DNA from 4 places in the Streptomyces sp. AM 4-1-1 genome. Region 1 is predicted to be linked to each of the others. Evidence: riboswitches for the same ligand, from Rfam matches in the RefSeq annotation. Region 1 holds a riboswitch; each other region holds the start of a gene.
What was found. Region 1 has a riboswitch for cyclic di-AMP ahead of PZB75_RS13735 (M23 family metallopeptidase). Riboswitches for the same ligand answer to the same signal wherever they lie in the genome.
Positions count from the first base shown of each region.

Region 1 (3,208 bases):
CGCTCGGGGCTGAGGTTGGAGGCGGCGATCGCGCGGACCTTGCCGTCCTTCACCAACTGGTCGAGGGCGGTGATGATCTCCTCGACCGGGACCGTCTCGTCGTCGAAGTGCGTGTAGTAGAGGTCGATGTGGTCGGTGCCGAGCCGCCGCAGCGAAGCCTCGGCTCCCGCCTTGATGGTGCCGGCGGAGAGCCCCTTGTACGAGGCGTGGGCGCCGACCTTGGTGGCGATGACGACGTCGGAGCGGTTGCCACGGGCGGCCAGCCACTTGCCGATGACGGTCTCCGACTCACCGCCCTCGTTGCCGGGTGCCCAGGCGGAGTACACGTCGGCGGTGTCGACGAAGTTTCCGCCCACTGCGGTGTACGCGTCGAGGACGGCGAACGACTGCGCCTCGTCGGCGGTCCAGCCGAAGACGTTGCCGCCGAGGGCGAGCGGGAAGACCTGCAGGTCGGAGGAGCCGAGCTTGCGGAGAGAAGTCATGAGTGGATCAACGAATTCCGCGCCGCTGACTATTCCGGGCCGCCCCTGTCGCGCCCGGCCGGCCCTCTCCCCCGCGCACGGCACACCACCTCCCGGCCCACCGCGCCGCCGCAGCCCGTTCCCCGCTACCCATCCGCTGCCGCACACTGCTTGCTCCGCGCCCCCGGGCCACACGGTGCGGAACGGGCGGAACCGAGAGCCTGGCGAGAACCCGGAACCCAGAACCGAGAACCGGACGGGAACAACTCCGGGAGCGAGCCGAACAACTCCGTGGGCAGGCCGACGGGCGCCGAGAACCGGGCGGAGGCCGAGGCCCCACGCCACGATGTCCCGACGCCCGGTCAGGTGATGAGGCCGCACACCCTGACCTCCCGAGGCCCGGTCAGTTGGTGAGGTCCCACGCCACGACGTCCCGACGCCCGGTCAGATGGTCAGGCCCTTGCCGCGCAGCCACGGCATGGGGTCGATGCCCGCGCCGCCCGGGGTGTGGACCTCCAGGTGGAGGTGCGCGGCCGTCACATTGCCCGTGGACCCGACACGTCCGATGGTCTCGCCCGTCGTGACGCGCTGGCCCGCGCTGACGCCCATCGTCGACTGGTGGCAGTACCAGATCTCCGTACCGTCATCGAGTTCGAGGACCGTGCGGTAGCCGTACGCGCGCGCCCAGCCCGCCGACTTCACCGTGCCGCTGTGCACGGCCTTGACCGGGGTGCCGGCCGGCGCCGCGAAGTCAAGACCGGTGTGATGACCGGACGACCACAGCGAACCGGACTGACCGAAGGTCGCGGTGATCGTGTACGAGGAGGTGGGGATGGCGTAACTGGCGGCGAGCTTGGCCAGCTTCTCGGCCTCCGCCGCCGCCTTCTTCTTGGCCGCGACCTTGGCCTCGGCCGCGTCGTGCTTGTTCTTCGCCTCGGCGGCGGCCTTCTCCGCGGCTGCCTTCTCCGCCACGGCCTTGGCCTCGGCGTCGGCCGTGTCCTGCTGCTGCTCGGCCTGCTGGAGGATGCGGGTCCGCAGGGCCTCACCCGCGTCGGTGGTGCCCTGTTCGGCGTCGGCGTAGGTGATACCGGCGGTGGTGAGCGGCGCGGCGGACAGCGCGGTGGTGGACGCGTCGTCCTGGTCACCGGAGAAGAGCGCGCCCACGACGGGGATCGACGCGGCGGACGGGAGATTGTCGGCGATGGAATCGGGCAGGGAGATCGATACCGGCGGCTTGCCCTGCGCGGTGGCCATGCCACCCGCGCCGACCGCCGCGATGACGCCGACACCGAGAACGGTGGAGCTGCGGGCAAGAGCGTTGCGCTGCTTGGCGACGCGGTGCCTGCCGCGTAGGGGACGGACGGAATCCTCTGTGGGATTCCACTCCTCCCAAGCCCTGTCCTCGTCTCCGAGGGTCTGAGTGGCGAATGGAGCGGGGGCTTCGGGGGCAGGCTTGTTGGACGCCACGGGGGCGCACTCCTTTCCTTCCTTCTCGCCTACCGGGTTAGCTGACGGGTTCGGAGCAGGAAGGTCTCCTACGGGCGCCCGCGCCTCTCACGAGACACAGATGTCCGATTCACCCCAATGAGTGGTTCCCCGGTTCCCTTGCGGAATTCGGCGCACGCGCACGGTGTCGCCTCTTGCGACGACTGGAACAACCGCGCTGCGTTATCGAACGTTAATAGACAGACGGCTCCGATTCCAAGCCGTCCAGGTTGATCATTCGCGTCCACGGCCCGAACTTATCCGTACGGAAGCGGGCACAACGGGACGAGTTGATCGCACGTCAGTCATTACCCGGTTCCTGACGTTGCGTCAAATGTTATGCGGAGGGACGCCCCCCGGTTACGTACAGTGGCACCTCTCCTGCACGCGCCACGCCACGGGCCCGGTACGGATTCGGCGCGTCCCGTTCCTCCGTACGGGCCCGGCACGTCCCGTTCCCTCCGTACCAGGTCCGGCGGCACCCCGACCACACGCCCCCGCCCTCCCCCTCAGTCCCCTCACCACGTCACCCGTCACCCGTCACCCGTCACCCGTCACCCAACCCCACGATCCGCACTGTCCTTCGCCGCTCCGGCTGCCCCTCGGCGGGCCGGCCGACCGCCAGCAGCGCCATGTCATCCGTCGACTCGCCACCCGTGTGCAGTCGTACGTCGTCGGTAAGCGCGGACAGCAACTCCTCCGGCCCCGGGAAGATCCGGCCGCGCAGCCGGGCCGCCGGATCGTAGAAGACGCCGCGTGCGTCGCGTGCCTCGGTGAGCCCGTCGGTGAAGAGGAGCAGCGTCGAACCGGCGGGCAGCACCCACTCGTCGACCCGGTCCGGCCACACCCCGAGGTTCATGCCGAGCGGCAGCGCGGGCACGGTCGGGTCCAGCACGTCCAGATCACCGTCCGCGTGCAGCAGCAGCGGTTCGGGGTGGCCACGGTTGACGATCCGCACCAGCCCCGAGCCGGGCGGGATCTCGCCCAGCACGGCGGTCACGAACCCCTCCATGGTGTCCAGCCCGCTCCGTCGCGTCCCGCCACGCGCCAGCGCACGCTCCAGGCGCTCGGCCACGCCCTCCAACGAACCCTCCTGCTCGGCCGCCTCCCGGAACGCCCCGATGAGGACGGCCACCGCCTCGACCGCGTCGAGTCCCTTCCCCCGTACGTCCCCGACCACCAGCCGCACGCCGTACGGGGTGTCCGCCACCGCGTACAGGTCACCGCCGACGAACTCGTCCGCCTGCGCCGCCTCGTACCGC
Region 1 covers NZ_CP119145.1:3,227,484-3,230,691, forward strand. The annotation lists gene PZB75_RS13730 (aldo/keto reductase) at 1-482, opposite strand, end outside; gene PZB75_RS13735 (M23 family metallopeptidase) at 906-1,928, opposite strand; cyclic di-AMP (ydaO/yuaA leader) riboswitch at 1,940-2,091, opposite strand; gene PZB75_RS13740 (PP2C family protein-serine/threonine phosphatase) at 2,494-3,208, opposite strand, start outside.

Region 2 (3,208 bases), 620 kb from region 1:
ACTACTGCCTGGGAGCACCGCTCGCCCGGCTGGAGGGACAGACCGCGCTCGCCACGCTGCTGACACGCCTTCCGGACCTGCGACTTGCGGTGGAACCCGCCGATTTGCGCTGGCGTGGCGGGCTCATCATGCGTGGACTTCGTACGCTTCCGGTGCAGTTCACCCCCGAGCGACACACCGCCGAAGGTGACGCAGCGTCAACTCTGTGACGTTGACGTGATCTGTGCTGCATCGACTTGTGACAGACGTTCGACTCCCGCTACGTTCACCGTTCGACTCGTCAGTCGTATGACACGCGTCTCATGGCGTGCGTCGTACGGCGGCCGGGTCTCGACCGAAACGTCAGTCGGACATCAGTCGGACATCAGCATCGTCGGACATCAGCATCTGTCGGACATCAGTCACACGGAAGGCAACCGCATGGGCTCCGCGAACGGCAGACACCGCCGCCCTCGCCAGGCACCCGCCATCGTCGTCGCGGCGGGGGTGACGGGATCGGCCATCGCGATCCCGCTGCTCGGCGCGGCGGGCGCGCACGCGGCGGACGCGACGACCTGGGACCGGGTGGCCGAGTGCGAGAGCGGCGGCATGTGGAGCGCCGACCTCGGCAACGGGTACTACGGCGGGCTCCAGTTCTCGCAGGAGACCTGGGAGTCGTACGGCGGCCGCGCCTACGCCCCCCGCGCCGACCTCGCCAGCCGCTCGCAGCAGATATCCGTGGCCGAGAAGGTGCTGGACGCCAAGGGCCCGCAGGCGTGGCCCAGCTGCGCGCCGATCGCCAAGCTGACCAAGGGCGGCGCGGCGCCGGGTGTCGATCCGGGGAACGCGCCGTCCCCGGGCGCGACCAAGACCGCCGAGCCGGGCGCCGGCCGGGCCGGTGGCGGTTCGTCGTCGGCCGATGACGCGGGTACGGGTGTCGACTCCGACGCCCCCGACGCCCCCAGTGCCTCTGGTACTCCCGGCGCCGGTACGGGCGCGTCCGCCGGTCCGGGTTCCTCCGACCCGTCCGGGGCGGCCTCGGCCACCACGCCGTCCGCTGACGGGGCGACCGACGGAACGACTGGCGGGGTGACCGGCGGGACGACGGACCCGTCCGGCGCGCCCGACGCCTCCGGGGAAGCGGGCGGGAAGCACCGCGGTCCCCTCGACCCGGCCGAGAGCGACCCCGCCCGCACCTCGGACGAGGTCACCGACCGTGACTCCGGCCGGCACGCCTCCAGGGGCGAGGGCGAGGCCCGCGACGGCGAGGCCGTGGCCAAGGCGGAGGACTACACCGTCCGCCCGGGCGACAACCTCTGGGCCATTGCTGATGCACAGAAGGTGCCCGGCGGCTGGACTTCGGTCTACGAGGCCAACAAGGACACGATCGGCGCCGATCCGGATCTGATCCTGCCCGGCCAGAGCCTCGATCTGGAGCCGGAAGCGAGCTGACGGCCCGGTGGCGGCAGCTGATCGACGGCTGTTCGACGGCTGAAACGCCCCCAAAAGTAGGCCGTTTGAGAGGCCTATGTCCGCTTATGTGTAAGTGAGACATGGGTCTCTTCGCATCATCTGGCGTGTTGTGATCGACATGCCCATGCGCATCCCCTCCCACCTGCGGAAACAGTGCATCCGCAGGTGCAAGTAAGGGGTTTATGTCCCGTATGTCCGTCGTTGTGTGTCGGGGTTGCCTGTGTTTACGGTCGGAACCGCTCGCACCGCGGGCCCCGTCGATCGTCACGCCGAATCCTGCCGTCGGTCGAAGGGAACAGACGCGTAAAGCGCCGTAGGCAGGAGCGGGGGACCCAGGTAGGCGCCGGGCCCGATCGTCTCGACAGGAGACGCTCAGGACCGGCTTGGGGTGAAGCCGCGAGTCATGACTCGCGGCCGGGCGACTCATCAGCCCGAACCCGACAGCTCACCTCGTAGGCGTCGGTGAGGAGACAGTTCCATGCTGCTTAACAGCAAGGGCAAGCACCGCCGCCCGTCCAAGGTCGTCCGTGTCGCCACGCTCGCCGGCGTCGCCGGTGCCGCCGTCGCCGTTCCGCTGATGGGCGCGACCGGCGCCTCCGCCGCCTCCGTCGGCACCTGGGACGCCGTCGCCAAGTGCGAGTCCGGCGGCAACTGGTCCATCAACACGGGCAACGGCTACTACGGTGGCCTCCAGTTCTCCCAGTCCAGCTGGGCCGCCGCCGGTGGCACGCAGTACGCCCCCCGGGCCGACCTGGCCACCAAGTCCCAGCAGATCGCCACCGCCGAGAAGCTTCTCGCCATGCAGGGCCCCGGTGCCTGGGCCTGTGCCGGCGCGGGCAACCTGAGCAACGACGGCGTCGACCCGGGTGTCAACACCGGCTCCGGCTCCAGCTCCGCGAAGAAGAACAACGACCAGCGGCAGCAGAGCAGCCAGTCGCAGCAGAACACCCGCCCGCAGCGGCAGGCCCAGCCCGAGCGCACCGAGGCCCCCGCCGCCTCCCGTTCGGACCGTGGCCAGGCCCCCGCCAAGACCTCGAAGGCCCCCAAGGCCGTCGAGAAGGGTGACGGCGAGTACCAGGTCAAGGCCGGTGACACCCTCGGCAAGATCGCCAAGTCGCACCACGTCAAGGGCGGCTGGCAGCACCTGTTCGAGCTGAACAAGGACATCGTCAACGACGCCGACCTGATCTACCCGGGCCAGCAGCTCCACCTGAAGTAAGCGGCACGGCGACGCGGCTCCACCTCCTGTGGTGACGGCGGCGGCACAGGATCACTCTCCTCCCGGAGCCTTCCCCGGCCCGGTGCGCACCCCCATGCGTGCCGGGCCGGGGTCTTCGCTTCCGGGCGGGCGGCTGGTCCTCGGCCGATCCCGTCCCGGGCCGGACCTCGGGGCCGACGCTGCTCGCCGCCGATCGGGACCGCGCGCCACACCTCGTACCCGAACCCGCTCACCCGTGCCCCGTACCGTTCAACTGATGTAGTTACCGACCGGTAAGTATTGGGCTTTTTGTCCCGCTTCACGGCCCTTCAGCCCCTTTTTCGTCCCAGCGGACGGGCGGTCGGCCGATTGCCGGGGCCCGGCCGGTTAGGCTCTTGGCGCAAGACCTGAAGCGGTCCTGCGCCAACAGCGTCATATCCCAGAAGGAGATGCCTCGTGCCGTCCATCGACGTCGTCGTAGCCAGGGAAATCCTCGACTCCCGGGGCAACCCCACGGTCGAGGTCGAGGTCGGCCTCGACGACGGCAGCACGGGACGT
Region 2 covers NZ_CP119145.1:2,608,021-2,611,228, reverse strand. The annotation lists gene PZB75_RS10985 (cytochrome P450) at 1-209, shown strand, start outside; gene PZB75_RS10980 (transglycosylase family protein) at 421-1,431, shown strand; cyclic di-AMP (ydaO/yuaA leader) riboswitch at 1,752-1,926, shown strand; gene PZB75_RS10975 (transglycosylase family protein) at 1,931-2,671, shown strand; gene eno (phosphopyruvate hydratase) at 3,107-3,208, shown strand, end outside.
Region 2: another riboswitch for cyclic di-AMP. It lies ahead of PZB75_RS10975 (transglycosylase family protein); the one in region 1 lies ahead of PZB75_RS13735 (M23 family metallopeptidase).

Region 3 (3,208 bases), 2.7 Mb from region 1:
GCGCCCAGTCGGCCGGGCAGTCCGTCCAGTCGATCCCGGCCCTGGCCGCGCGCGCGGCGGCCACTTCGACGCCGTACGCCTCGGAACCGCCGTGATGACGGCCGTCCGCGGTGGCCGCCGGCGCTGCTGTCGCGCCCACTATGAGCGTGCCGGCGATGAGTGTGCCGGCCGAGCCGAGCACTCCTGTGCGCCTCAAGTCGATCCTCCCCATGGTCGTTGCGCCGCCGATGACGGCGCGGCTGATAGGACCTCCTGCGGATCGTGTCGTCTGTGAGGCCCCTGAGGACAGGCCATGGGGGTACTTCTTTACCTAATCAATAACCGGAGACCCGTGTCCCGCTGAGCGGTCACCGCTCGCGACACGGCCGGTCCGGTGCCAGTCATGACAGTCGCGGCGTCCGCGGCGTTCGGCGGCGATACCGAAGCGGCGGCGTTCGCCCGGAGCGGACGCCACCGCCGGCCGACGCCACGGATCTGCTCACCCGCCCCTCGGCGCCCGCCTCACCCTCTTCGAGTCGTTGCGGGTCAGCGGCGGAGGCCAGGACCACGAGCGCCCTGCTCGCGGCGGGCGCACCCGGGCGTCGGCACGCCCTGCCGAGCGTCGGCACGTCCTGCCGGGCGCCCGCGCTCTCCTCCAGCAGCCCCTCGTTCGACGGACCGGTACAGGGGCGGCCGTCGGGTCTGGAGATCGAGGCGCGGGAGTTGGTACGGGTGCGCGCGATGCTCACCGAGATGCCGGCGCCGCAGGGGAGCGAAGAGGCGGTCGGATCACCTTGCCCCCCGGCCCCGCGAGTTGACCGGCCGTCGGCTGCGACACGCCTGTGTGACGTGCGGTGTTCCTCCCTCGTTCGGCGTAGGCACCCTCCTGGGGGAGGGGTCGCCCGACTTGCGTACCCGGGATGGACGACGACCGGAACGGCCTGCTCCACCGCTGGTGCGCCGCCGGTCGTGCGGTGTGACCGGGATCTCGAACACCCTTTGTCCACCCGAACGGATCAGTCGTGATGAGCCTCACATAACGCCCTTTCAGCTCGGAAAAACGGCAGTCGATGGGTAAAGATCCCTGGGACGACAAGCCCCCGCCACCGCGGCGGGGCGGTCCGGGCGGACGCCGAGTCCTGCCGCCGTCCGGATGCCTGGTCGACAGAAGTGGATCGGCAGGAGTGGAGGACCCGAGCACAACGGGCCGACGAGAGATCGATCGGCCCTCGGGGTGAAGCCGCAGACCGCGGCCGGGCAACTTCGCCAGCCCGAACCCGACAGGTCATCCTTCACAGGCGGCTGACGAAGGGTTGCGCATGACTGCGCAGGTTCATGTCCCGTCTCTGATCGCGCGGGCCGGTACGGCCTCCGTTCTCACTCTCGCCGCCACGTGCGGCACCCTGCTGGCACCGGGCTTGGTGTCCGAGGCACAGGCCGCCACCCATTCGACGAAGGCGCTCGGCATCGCCGCGTCGAAGAAGGGATCGCCCTACGGGTACGGTGCGGCGGGCCCCCACCGCTTCGACTGCTCCGGTCTGACGCTCTACTCGTTCAAGAAGGCGGGCAAGAAGCTCCCACGCACCGCCCAGCAGCAGTACAACAAGACCCGCCACGTCTCGGCCTCCCAGCGGCAACGCGGCGACCTGGTCTTCTTCCACTCCGGGCGCGGTGTCTACCACGTGGGGATCTACGCCGGGAACGGAAAGATCTGGCACTCCCCCAAGACCGGCGCGGTGGTCAGGCTGGAGAAGATCTGGTCGAAGGGGGTCTGGTACGGAAGGGTCCGCTGACCGGGCCGCCACTCTCTCCTGTTCCGTCCGAGCGGGTGGCCGGGGCCGCGCGGCGGCTCCGGCCGCGGCCCCGGGGCCGCTCGGGGTCCGAAGGCGCCGCGGGTCCCGGGGCCGCAGCGGCCGGTCCGGCGTTCGCGTTCAGTGCCGCGCGTGCGGCAGCCACGGCAGGGCGACCCACACGGTCTTGCCGCCGTCGGCGGTCGGGGTGATGGTCAGCCGGCCGCCCCACTCCTTCGTCAGAGTGCGGATGATCACCATGCCCCGCCCGTTGTCCTGCCGCACGGCGGCGGGCAGTCGGCGGGGCCGGCGCGGGTCGCTGTCCGTGACGCCGAGGTGGAGCTGTTCGTCCCGCTCCAGCCGGAGGTCGACCGTGAAGGCGGGCGATCGGCCGGCGGTGTGCTGGACGGCGTTGGTCGCGAGTTCGGAGACGATCAGCCGGATGGTGTCGGCGATCTCCGTGTCGCGTGGCAGACCCCAGTCGGTGAGCGTGTCGGCCACGTATGTCCGGGCCCTCGGGACCGAGGCCGGATCGCTCGGCAGGGTGACGGTTGCTTCTTGATGGTCCGCCATGGCGCGCCGTCCCTTTCCCTCCCAGGCCGACCCGCGATCGGCCTGGATTCCGCTTCGCGTCAGATTGCCACTGATGCTGCCGTCTGTGACGACGATCCACCAAGATATGCATATATCTGTCGCTCGAAGCGGTGAACTCTGCCCCGGACGAACGTATTCGGGCGGCACACTGATGCCTTCGACCGAGCGGGAGGAGGAGTCATGCAGCACGGCCCCGCGGTACGCCGCCGCAAACTCGGGGAGGAGCTGCGCGCGCTGCGCAACAGGTCCGGTCTGACGAGCCGGGAGGCCGCGCGGCTGCTCGGCTGGCACCAGTCGAAGGTGAGCCGGATCGAGACCGGCACCAGTGGGGTGCGGCCCGACGACATCTCGCGGCTGCTCGACGCGTACGAGGTGGGTGACGCGCGGCTGCGGGCGCTGCTCGAAGTGCTCGCGGGTTCGGCGGGCGGGGGCGGCAGCGGCTGGTGGCACGCCTACCGGGGCCTGATCCCGCCGCAGTACCGGGACTTCATCAGCCTGGAGTCGCAGGCCAGGACCGCCCGCACCCTGGAGACATCGGTGGTGCCCGGACTGCTCCAGACCGCGGACTACGCGCGCGCCGTGACCCGCTCCGCGCTGGACGGGCTGCCCGCGCGTCAGCTCGACTCGCTGGTAGAGGTGCGGCTGGCACGGCAAGGAGTGCTGCGTGCCGATCCCCCGCTGCGGCTGAGCGCGGTGCTCGACGAGGCGGTGCTGCGACGCGAGGTCGGCGGACGCGAGGTGATGCGGGAACAGCTCGACCATCTCGCCAGGGTGGCTGAGCTACCGCATGTGAGACTTCAGTTACTTCCTTTCAGCATCGGTGGGTACGTCGGTCTCACCGGCCC
Region 3 covers NZ_CP119145.1:563,384-566,591, forward strand. The annotation lists gene PZB75_RS02135 (alpha/beta hydrolase) at 1-196, opposite strand, end outside; cyclic di-AMP (ydaO/yuaA leader) riboswitch at 1,124-1,295, shown strand; gene PZB75_RS02140 (C40 family peptidase) at 1,299-1,772, shown strand; gene PZB75_RS02145 (ATP-binding protein) at 1,911-2,342, opposite strand; gene PZB75_RS02150 (helix-turn-helix transcriptional regulator) at 2,544-3,208, shown strand, end outside.
Region 3: another riboswitch for cyclic di-AMP. It lies ahead of PZB75_RS02140 (C40 family peptidase); the one in region 1 lies ahead of PZB75_RS13735 (M23 family metallopeptidase).

Region 4 (3,208 bases), 3.4 Mb from region 1:
CGTTTGCCACAAGGGCATATCTTGCACCGCCGAATGTGACCTACGCGACCGTAATACGGGGTTGACGGGGGGTGAGAAAGGCCACCCGGTCAGTTTTTGGTAAAGCCGGAATAAGCGAAGAGGGGCGAAGCGCCGTGGCGCTTCGCCCCTCTTCGCTCAGGTTCCGTTCACCGGGTCACCGGTCACGGGCTCCGGCCGGATCAGACGGAGACACCGTGGGAGCGCAGGTAGCCGAGCGGGTCGATGTCCGAGCCGTACTCCGGGCCGGTGCGGACCTCGAAGTGGAGGTGCGGTCCGGTGGCGTTGCCGGTGGCACCCGAGAGCCCGATCTGCTGGCCGACGCTCACGCTCTGGCCCGCGGAGACGGAGAGCGAGGACATGTGGCCGTACTGCGAGTAGTGGCCGTCGGCGTGCTTGATGACGACCTGGTTGCCGTAGGCGCCACCCCAGCCGGCCGTGACGACGGTGCCGGAGGCGATCGCCTTCACGCTCGTGCCGGAGGCGGCCGAGAAGTCGATCCCGGTGTGGCTGCCGCTGGACCAGCTGGAGCCGGAGGCCCGGTAGGACGTGGTCACGGGGGCGTTGACGGGGGCGATGTAACCGGTGGCGCTGCCCTGGTCGGCCGGCTTCGAGGTGCCGGTCCCGTTGGACGACGAGGAGGTCGACGAGGAGGTCGAGGCGGAGGTCGACGAGTTCGAGGCCGAGGTGCCCGCCGACGACGGCTTCTTCGCCGGAGAGGAGGACGGCTTCGAGGAGTGCGAGTGCGAGGGCGCCGAGTGGGTCTTCGATCCGGTGGACGCCGCGGACCCGGCCGACTTGGCACCGAGGGTCAGCTTCATGCCGGGGAAGATCAGGCTCGGGTTCTCGCCGACGACCTGGCGGTTGTCCTGGTACAGCTTCTGCCAGCCGCCCTTGACCTTGTGCTCGGCGGCGATCTTCGACAGATAGTCGCCGGAGACCACGGAGTAGGTCTTCGTCGAGGACTGCTTCTTCGCCACCGGGGCGACCGGGGCCGCGTGCGAGGCCGCGGCGGGCGTCGCGGTGGCGGGCGCGGCCTTCTCGGCGGCGTGCGCGCCGGTGGCGCCGATCAGCGGAAGCGCGATGACCGCGCCGCCGGTCCCCGCGGCGATGACGCCACGGGAGATGGGGCCGGTCTTGATACGACGGTGCTTACCCGTTGAGGGCATGGTGCGTTCCTCTCCGACGCCTGCGAGGTGAGCTGTCGGGTTCGGGCTGGAGATGCCCGGCCGCGTTGCTGCGCGACTTCACCCCGAGCCGTCCGGACTTCTCCGGACAGCGGCTTACCTGGGTCCCCCGCTCCTGCCACGTACGAGTAGATGGGAATTCCGGACGGCGGCAGGATTAGGCGGTCCGACCGGATTGAGGGTGACCGTAAGCGAGTGAGGACGACAGGAACAAGCCATCGGTTGCGTTCCGGAATCCGCACTTCTATTTCGTTACGGAAGCGCCGTCACACTCCGTGGATTACCGATCTTGAATTTCCGCGCGGCGCCCGGATTCCCCCTCGGCCCACCCGCCACACACCGTCACGGATATGATCCCGCTCACCCGCCCGAGGCTATTACTGCCGCAAATACCTCATGGCGCTTCAAATAACCCAATATGGACATGTCGCGATCATGAAGACAGCCGACCCCCGCGACTCGGACCGTGTGACCCCGGTCAATTCATCTCCAAATAGGGCGAAACGGCTCAGGGGCAGTGCGCGAACGGGTGCGGGAACGAGTCCAGGACGGCTCCGGCAAGACGACGGCCGCACCATGGCCGCCCGCCGGACCGGTGTCGTAGGGTCGCGGGCGGCCCCGCATCGACGAGCCCGCCCGAGCCGACATTCCAGGAGGCCCCTGTGACACAGCAGTCGCCGCAGATCCCGTCGGCGGAACCCCGACTGGCGGGTGTCCGCAATTTCCGTGACGTGGGTGGACTGCCGACAGCCGACGGGCGGAAGGTGCGGTACGGGCGTCTCTTCCGCAGCGGGCATCTGGCCGGTGCCACCGCCGACGACACGGCGTTCCTGAGCGGGCTCGGCCTGCACACGGTCTTCGACTTCCGCAACGCCGCGGATCAGCGGCTCGACGGTCATGACGTGGCGCTGCCCGGCGTACGGCATCTGAACATCCCGCTCTCCGACCCCGCCGACGGCGCCGAGTTCTGGCGGATGGTGCGCAGCGGCAGCCTCGAACAGCTGCGTTCGCTCCTGAGCGGTGGGAGGGCGGTGGACCGGATGACCGCCTCGTACCGCGAGATGATCCGCACCCGCACCACCGAGCACGGCCGCGTCCTGCGCACGCTGGCCGAGGACGGCGTGCCCGCGTTGCTGCACTGCGCGGCGGGCAAGGACCGGGCGGGGCTCTCGACAGCCGTCACACTGCTCGCCGTGGGTGTCGAGCGGGACGCGATCGAGACCGACTATCTGAAGTCCAACGACGCGCACCACCGCTACCGGGTGCGCCGCACCTCGGCGGCCGGGACGTCCGCCGAGGTGATGGAACTGCTCGGTCCGCTTCTCGACGCCCGCGCCGCGTACCTCTCCGCGGCCTTCGGCGCGATCGACGAGACGTGGGGCGGCACCGACCGTTATCTCTCCGAGGGGCTGAAGATCACTCCACGCATTCGTGAGCGGCTGCGCGAGCACCTTCTCGACGCGGCGTGACGACCGCCGCGCTCTTCCACCAGGGACGACGAGGCAGCCCCTACTGGTTGTGCATTCCCACGGTGAACAGCAGATAGATGAACCCCGCGATGACGTGTCCGGCCACCAGATAGGCGACCAGCCGGATGACGAGCCCGCGCGGCATCTTCCGCTCGATGGGGTCGTACTTCAGGGACTTCGGGGTGAGCGGGTCGTGCTCCTCGGACATGGCGGCCTTCTCTCTCGACGGCTGCGGCGACGGGGATGCCCGCCACGCTTCAGCGACTTCAGCGAGGATGTGCCCCGCTGCCGAGACACAGCTCGGCAGCGGGGCTCTGCAGCAGGGTGTGGACGAAGAGCAGTTCCGCACCACCGCGGTCGACCGCCGCGATCCGGTGCGGGGTCAGTGAGTCGAAGTGCGCACTGTCACCCGCGGTCAGATCGTGCACGGTGTCCCCGAGGATCACCCGGAGCGGCCCTTCCAGCACGTACAGCCACTCCTCACCGGGGTGGACACGCACCAGATCGCCCTGCGTCCCGTAGGGAACCCGGACG
Region 4 covers NZ_CP119145.1:6,591,508-6,594,715, reverse strand. The annotation lists gene PZB75_RS27955 (SGNH/GDSL hydrolase family protein) at 1-10, opposite strand, end outside; gene PZB75_RS27950 (LysM peptidoglycan-binding domain-containing M23 family metallopeptidase) at 201-1,187, opposite strand; cyclic di-AMP (ydaO/yuaA leader) riboswitch at 1,190-1,366, opposite strand; gene PZB75_RS27945 (tyrosine-protein phosphatase) at 1,868-2,674, shown strand; gene PZB75_RS27940 (DUF6126 family protein) at 2,715-2,882, opposite strand; gene PZB75_RS27935 (XRE family transcriptional regulator) at 2,941-3,208, opposite strand, start outside.
Region 4: another riboswitch for cyclic di-AMP. It lies ahead of PZB75_RS27950 (LysM peptidoglycan-binding domain-containing M23 family metallopeptidase); the one in region 1 lies ahead of PZB75_RS13735 (M23 family metallopeptidase).